DNA from 3 places in the Streptomyces sp. NPDC051576 genome. Region 1 is predicted to be linked to each of the others. Evidence: riboswitches for the same ligand, from Rfam matches in the RefSeq annotation. Region 1 holds a riboswitch; each other region holds the start of a gene.
What was found. A riboswitch is a leader RNA that binds a small molecule or an ion and turns the genes downstream of it on or off. The one in region 1 is predicted to bind cobalamin.
Positions count from the first base shown of each region.

Region 1 (2,255 bases):
GTGACGAACGAATTCAGCGACATGTTCTGCGCCTTGAAGGGCGCGACCTTCACGCCCTGCCGCACCAGCCACCGGCAGATCCCGGCGGTCACGACACTCTTGCCGGCGTCCGAGGTGGTCCCGGCGACCAGCAGCCCGCCGCCGCTCATGACGTCCGTCCCTTCAGCAGCAGCCGCCCGGCGACACTGGCCCCGAGCGCGAGCCAACTCACGCGCCGGGACAGCCGTACGGCCCGTTCGATGTCCGTTACGGCGACGGCGCGCCCGGCGCCGTTGAGCACGGGCCGGTGCTCGACCCGGCCGCCGTAGGAGAGCGTGCCGCCCAGCCGCACGCCGAGGGCGCCGGCGAAGGAGGCCTCCACGGGGCCGGCGTTGGGGCTCGGGTGCTTGGAGGCGTCAGTGCGCCAGGCGCGTACCGCCCCGCGCGGGTCGCCGCCCGCGGCGGTCGCGAGGACGGCGGTGAGGCGGGCGCCGGGCCAGCCGGCGGCGTCGTCGAGGCGGGCCGAAGCCCAGCCGTAGCGGCGGTACTTGGCGGACTTGTGGCCGACCATGGCGTCGAGGGTGTTCACGGCCCGGAACCCGACGAGCCCCGGCACCCCGCCGACGGCGCCCCACACCAGGGCGCCCACCACCGCGTCGGAGGTGTTCTCGGCGACGGACTCGACGACGGCCCGGGCGATCCCGTCGGCGTCGAGGGCCTGGGGGTCCCGCCCGCAGAGGTGCGGCAGGCGCGCCCGCGCACCGTCGATGTCACCGGCCTCCAGGGCACGCCCGATCACCCCGGCCTCGCGGGCGAGCGAGGTCCCCCCTACGACGGCCCAGGTGGCGGCGGCGGTGAGGGCGGCAGAGGCCGTACGGGACGGTCGTAGGGCCGAAGTGGCCGCGGCGGCCAGGGAGACGGCGCCGCCCACGCACACGGCGGTGTGCAGGGCGCCCCACCCGCGGTGGTCGCGCCACAGCAGTCGTTCCACGGCGGCGGCGGCACGGCCGAACGCGGCGACCGGATGCCCGCGGCGAGGATCGCCGAGCAGGTGGTCGCCGAGAAGGCCGGCGGCGGCGCCGTACGCGAAGACGCGATCGGCACGCATCGGCTCAGCCGATCGCCGGGTCGGACACGGTACTGGTACGGGACCTCGAACGGCAGCCGAGCATGGCGGTATGTCCTCACTCAGGGTGTCCACGCCCTGGTTCGACGAGACCGGCGGTGAGAGTTCCTGGCTCCCGGGGTTGTCTACCCCGGTGACAGTGGCGGGACCGCGCCGGATTCGCACCGGCTTCCTCTCCTGCCGCCGTACATGGCTCCGGCAGTCCACCACGGGGTTGGAAGGGGCGTCAACTTGCTGTTGACCTGCGGGGGAGGAGTGTGCTGATGCCCACACAGGGGTCGTCGAGGACGTCACGAAGACGTGGGGTGCGGGACGGTGGTCCGTCCCGCACCCCACGTTCGGTCCAACTGGCGGCCGGTCAGGCCACGATGATGTAGATCCCGTACGCCACCGCCGCCGCACAGGCCGCGAAGCAGGCGTACGCGCCGGTCAGGGCGAGGGCCGCGGAGTCGCCCTGGGCGGTGGCCCGTTCACGGCGCGAGAGAGCGGTGATGCCGAGGGTGAAGACGGCCACCAGGGCCACGGTGGCCACGAGGCTGACGCCGAAGACGGAGCCGAGGGCTGCCCAGTCGATGTCCATGCTGATTCGTTCCTTCTCGTGCCTTTGTACCGGGGCGCGGGCTCAGACGGCGGCGGCCGGCGGGGTCGCCGGGGTCGCCGGGTCGGGCGTGGCGACGGCGGGCGGCGCGGGGATCGTCGCCGTGAGGCCCTCGGAGAGGGCGACCGACGGGGGCGGGGTGACGGCGGCGATCGCGGCGGTGACCACGCCGGCCGGCTCGTCGGACTCGTTGACGTTCGAGGCGTCGACCACCTGGCGGCGGGAGAGCACCCAGATGCCGGTGCTGGAGGCGACCAGGAAGACCGCCACCAGTGCGGTGCCCCAGTCGCCGAGGTCGGTCACGGACTCGGCGAGCGCGCCGACGAGCGCGGCGGCCGGCAGCGTCAGACCCCAGGCGACGAACATCCGGGTGGCGGTCGACCAGCGGACGACACCGCCCTTGCGGCCGAGCCCGGCACCCATCACCGAGCCGGAGACGGCGTGCGTGGTGGAGAGCGAGAAGCCGATGTGCGAGGAGGCCAGGATGACCGCGGCGGCGCTGGTCTGGGCGGCGAAGCCCTGCTGCGGCCGGAGGTCGGTCAGGCCCTTGCC
Region 1 is NZ_JBFAZO010000010.1:367,286-369,540, forward strand. Features, by position in the region: gene AB0M63_RS31240 (cobyric acid synthase) at 1-149, opposite strand, end outside; gene AB0M63_RS31245 (cobalamin biosynthesis protein) at 146-1,087, opposite strand; cobalamin riboswitch at 1,187-1,329, opposite strand; gene AB0M63_RS31250 (hypothetical protein) at 1,464-1,685, opposite strand; gene AB0M63_RS31255 (inorganic phosphate transporter) at 1,728-2,255, opposite strand, start outside.

Region 2 (2,255 bases), on a different contig from region 1:
GCGGGCGTGCCCGTCGAGGCCGCCGACCCCGACCTGTTCAGCCGGACCATCCAGGCCAACGTCGGCGTCGGCGTCGGCATGATCTTCTTCGGGATGGCGATGGGCGCCCTGTTCGCCGTCGCCTACACCGTCTGCCTGGGCCGCACCGGCGGTCTGCGGGCCCGCAACCTGGCGCTCCTCGTCGCGGGCGGCGGCTTCCTCGGCATGTACCTGGTGCCGTTCCTCAAGTACCCGGCCAACCCGCCCGCGATCGGCCACGAGGAGACCATCCAGCAGCGCAGCGCCCTGTACCTGATCATGGTCGTGTGCTCCGTCGCCTTCCTCGCCGGAGCCGTCTACCTCGGCAAGCACCTCCAGGCGCGGTTCGGCAACTGGAACGCCACGCTGCTCGCCTCCGGGGCCTTCGTCGTCGCGATCGGGATCGTCATGCTGCTCCTGCCGCAGCTCGGCCATCTCTCGTACAACCAGGCCAACTTCGGCGACCACGCCACCGAGACACCGCTGCCGCTGACCGACTCCAAGGGCACCATCGTCTACCCGGGCTTCCCGGCCGACGTGCTCTTCGACTTCCGCTTCTACTCCGTCGCCGCGCAGTTCATCCTGTGGGCGGTCATCGGCCTGGTCTTCGGTCCCCTGGCGGAACGACTGCTGAATCCCGTACGTCCGGACGTCACCGCCCCCTCGCAGGACCCGGTCCCGGCCTGACCACCCGATGGTCGATCTTGATACGTTGTGCGGGCCAGTCGTGCCACAACCGAGGCCAGGGAATCCGGTGGAAATCCGGAACTGACGCGCAGCGGTGAGGGGGACGGGCGGGGCACTCGACGCCACTGGGGCGACGCGGGCCGGCCGAAGGAGCCGGTGCGTGACGCGCCGGGAAGGCGCCCCGCCCGGACGAACCCGAGTCCGAAGACCTGCTGGCGCCTTCTCGCCCTCGGCGAGGGGGAGTTCGTAGGCCAGGCTCCGCGTTCGAGCCCCGACAGGCAAGGCATGCCCGTGATCCGTACCGCCCCCGTTCCACCGCGCCGCCGTACCGCGACCCTTCTCCTCGCGCCCGCCCTGCTGCTGACCGCGTGCGGCGGCTCCGCCGAGGACAGTACCGACGGCAGGGCGGAGAGGTCCGCCGCGGGCTTCCCGCTCACCCTCGACAACTGCGGACACAAGGTCACGCTGAAGTCGGCCCCCGAGCGGGTCGTCTCGCTCAACCAGGGCACCACCGAGATCCTGCTCTCCCTAGGTCTCGCCGACCGCATGGCCGGCACCGCCACCTGGACCGACCCGGTGCTCAAGGGTCTGGAGAAGGCGAACGCGACCGTGCCGCGCCTCGCCGACAACGCCCCCTCCTTCGAGAAGGTCCTGGACGCCGAACCCGACTTCGTCACCGCCTCGTTCGTGTCGACCCTCGGCAGGGGCGGTGTCGCCACCCGCGAACAGTTCGGGAAGCTGGGCGTGCCGACGTACGTCTCTCCGGCCGACTGCGCGGGCAAGGACAACGACGGCGGCGGCGACGGCTCGCGCAGCACACCGCTCACCCTCGACACCGTCTACGGCGAGATACGCGACCTGTCCCGTGCGCTGGGTGTGAAGGAACGCAGCGACAAGCTCATCGGCCAACTCAGGGAACGGGTACGGAAAGCCACCACCGGCCTGGACGCCTCCGGCACCTCCCTCATGTACTGGTTCGCCAACTCCCAGTCGCCCTACCTGGCCGGCTGCTGCGGCGCCCCCGGAGCCATCACCCGCGCAGTCGGCGCCAAGAACGCCTTCGCCGACACCCACGACGAATGGCCCCAGATCAACTGGGAGACGGTCGCCGACCGCGACCCCGACGTCATCGTCCTCGGTGATCTCACTCGCAAGTCCCAGACCGCCGAGACCGCCAAGGCGAAGATCCACTTCCTGGAGACCAACGCCGCCACCCGCAACCTCACCGCCGTCAGGAAGAAGCGGTACATCCTGCTCAGCGGCCAGGCGATGAACCCCTCCATCCGTACCGTCGAAGGGATCGAGCAGGTCGCCGCCGGCCTGCGCGGCTTCGGACTCGCCAAGTGACCGTCCGCACCCTGCTGTTGACGGGCGGCGGACTCGCGGCGCTGGCCGTCTCCGTGGCCTTCGCCGTGACCATCGGACCCGCCGACATCTCCACCGCCGACGTATGGGCGTCCGTCGCGTCACACCTCGGCGGCGGCGACAGCACGCTCGCCCCGCTGCGGGACGGCATCGTCTGGGACCTGCGGATGCCCCGCACCCTGCTG
Region 2 is NZ_JBFAZO010000008.1:254,939-257,193, forward strand. Features, by position in the region: gene AB0M63_RS26780 (CbtA family protein) at 1-705, shown strand, start outside; cobalamin riboswitch at 724-937, shown strand; gene AB0M63_RS26785 (ABC transporter substrate-binding protein) at 991-2,052, shown strand; gene AB0M63_RS26790 (iron chelate uptake ABC transporter family permease subunit) at 2,049-2,255, shown strand, end outside.
Region 2: another riboswitch for cobalamin. It lies ahead of AB0M63_RS26785 (ABC transporter substrate-binding protein); the one in region 1 lies ahead of AB0M63_RS31245 (cobalamin biosynthesis protein).

Region 3 (2,255 bases), on a different contig from region 1:
GCGAGCACGGGCAGCGCCTGGCCGAGCCGGTCGAAGTAGGAGGCGACCAGGAGCTTCGGCCGGTCGGTGCGGCCCCCGAGATCGCCGTAGGCCCGCGTGGCGGCGGCCAGTTCGGCCGGGGTGCGGTCCTGGACCAGGGCGGGCTCGTCGAGCTGCACCCACTCCGCGCCCGCCGCCCGCAGATCGGCGAGGACCTCGGCGTACACCGGCAGCAGCCGGTCCAGCAGGGTCAGCGGATCGAAGTCCGGGGACACACCGGGCGCGGGCTTGGCGAGCAGCAGATAGGTGACCGGGCCGACCAGGACGGGTCGGGCGGCGAGACCCAGCGCGAGGGCCTCACGGAGTTCGCCGACCTGCTTGGTGGAATCGGCGGTGAAGACCGTATCCGGTCCCAACTCCGGGACCAGATAGTGATAGTTGGTGTCGAACCACTTCGTCATCTCCAGCGGCGCCACGTCCTGGGTGCCGCGCGCCATCGCGAAGTACCCGTCCAGCGCGTCGAGTTCGACGGCGGCGCGATGGCGGGCGGGGATCGCGCCGACCATGACGCTGGTGTCCAGCACATGGTCGTAGTACGAGAAGTCGCCGGTCGGTACTTCGTGGAGGCCGGCCCCGGCCAGTTGCCGCCAGGTGGCGCCGCGCAGTTCGGCGGCGGTGGCCCTCAGAGCGTCGGCGTCGACGCGGCCCTGCCAGTACCCCTCGACGGCCTTCTTCAGTTCCCGGCCCTGCCCCTGACGGGGGTAGCCGTACACGGTGGCCCGTGCTGCCGCGGCTGCGGACTTCGTTGTCACGGAACTCTCCTTCGCGAGCTGTCTCCCTGAGATCCCGGCGACGGGACGAGAGCGCGAAGGAACGCCAGACCGGACGGCTGTCGTGCCCGCCGATGTGTACGCCGACCCGCCCACGAGGTCACCGGGACTCCGCGCGCGAGTCCTTCGCGCACGGGCGGTTGGCAGGTCTTCGGACTCGTGGGCGCGCCCTCCGTACGGAGGACACCTACTGGCCGTCGCTTCCCAGGCCCTGTTGTCTCGGGCCCAGTGCGTATGACGGCGGTCGTTCCCACTCACCGCTGCGGGGCAGTCCCGGATTTCCACCGGGTTCCCTCTTGCGACGCATCCCGTCTGGCGGACGGGGCGAACCAACTGCACGGCCCAGCTTACGGGGTGGGGCGAGGGTTCTCACCGGTGTCGCTCCCGAACGCCCCCAGGATGCGCTCGGCGGCCAGGGTCGCGGTCAACTCGCCGTCCCTGACCTGCTGTTCGAGCGCGGGACCGAGAGCGCGTACGGCCGGGTCGGAGCGCAGCCGGCCGAGCAGCTCCTCGCGGACCATTGTCCAGGTCCAGTCCACCTGCTGGTCGCGCCGCTTGGCGGCGAGCCGGCCGGTGGAGTCGAGGAGGGTCCGGTGCTGTTCGAGTCGCTCCCACACCGTGTCCAGGCCGGTCGACTCACGGGCGCTGCAACTCAGCACCGGCGGCGTCCAGGCCGCGTCGGCGGGATGCATCAGCCGCAGCGCGCCCGCCAACTCCCGTGCCGCGCCCCGCGCGTCGCGTTCGTGCGGGCCGTCGGCCTTGTTGACGGCGATGACGTCCGCGAGTTCCAGTACGCCCTTCTTGATGCCCTGCAACTGGTCCCCGGTGCGGGCGAGCGTCAACAGCAGGAAGGAGTCGACCATGTTGGCCACGGCGGTCTCGGACTGGCCGACACCGACCGTCTCCACGAGCACGACGTCGTAGCCCGCCGCCTCCATCACCACGATCGACTCCCGGGTCGCCTTCGCGACCCCGCCGAGCGTGCCGGCCGTGGGGGAGGGCCGGACGAAGGCCGCCGGGTCGACCGCCAGCCGCTCCATGCGGGTCTTGTCGCCGAGGATCGACCCGCCAGTCCGGGTCGACGACGGGTCGACGGCGAGCACCGCGACCCGGAACCCCAGCGAAGTGAGCAGCGTGCCGAACGCGTCGATGAACGTCGACTTGCCCACGCCCGGCACCCCGCTGATGCCGATCCGTCGCGCCCGCCCGCTGTGCGGCAGCAGCTCGGTCAGCAACTCCTGTGCCATGACCCGGTGTTGGGGCCTCGTCGACTCGACGAGCGTGATGGCGCGGGCCACCAGCGCCCGCTTCCCGTCGAGGACGCCCTTCACATAGGTGTCGACATCGATCACCGGCTGTGCCCGAGGTCGGCGGCCAGCCGCTCGACCAGGTCGTACGCCGCGTCCGGGATCACCGTCCCGGGCGGGAACACGGCAGCCGCGCCCA
Region 3 is NZ_JBFAZO010000002.1:290,041-292,295, reverse strand. Features, by position in the region: gene metE (5-methyltetrahydropteroyltriglutamate--homocysteine S-methyltransferase) at 1-791, opposite strand, end outside; cobalamin riboswitch at 934-1,158, opposite strand; gene meaB (methylmalonyl Co-A mutase-associated GTPase MeaB) at 1,157-2,161, opposite strand; gene scpA (methylmalonyl-CoA mutase) at 2,158-2,255, opposite strand, start outside.
Region 3: another riboswitch for cobalamin. It lies ahead of metE (5-methyltetrahydropteroyltriglutamate--homocysteine S-methyltransferase); the one in region 1 lies ahead of AB0M63_RS31245 (cobalamin biosynthesis protein).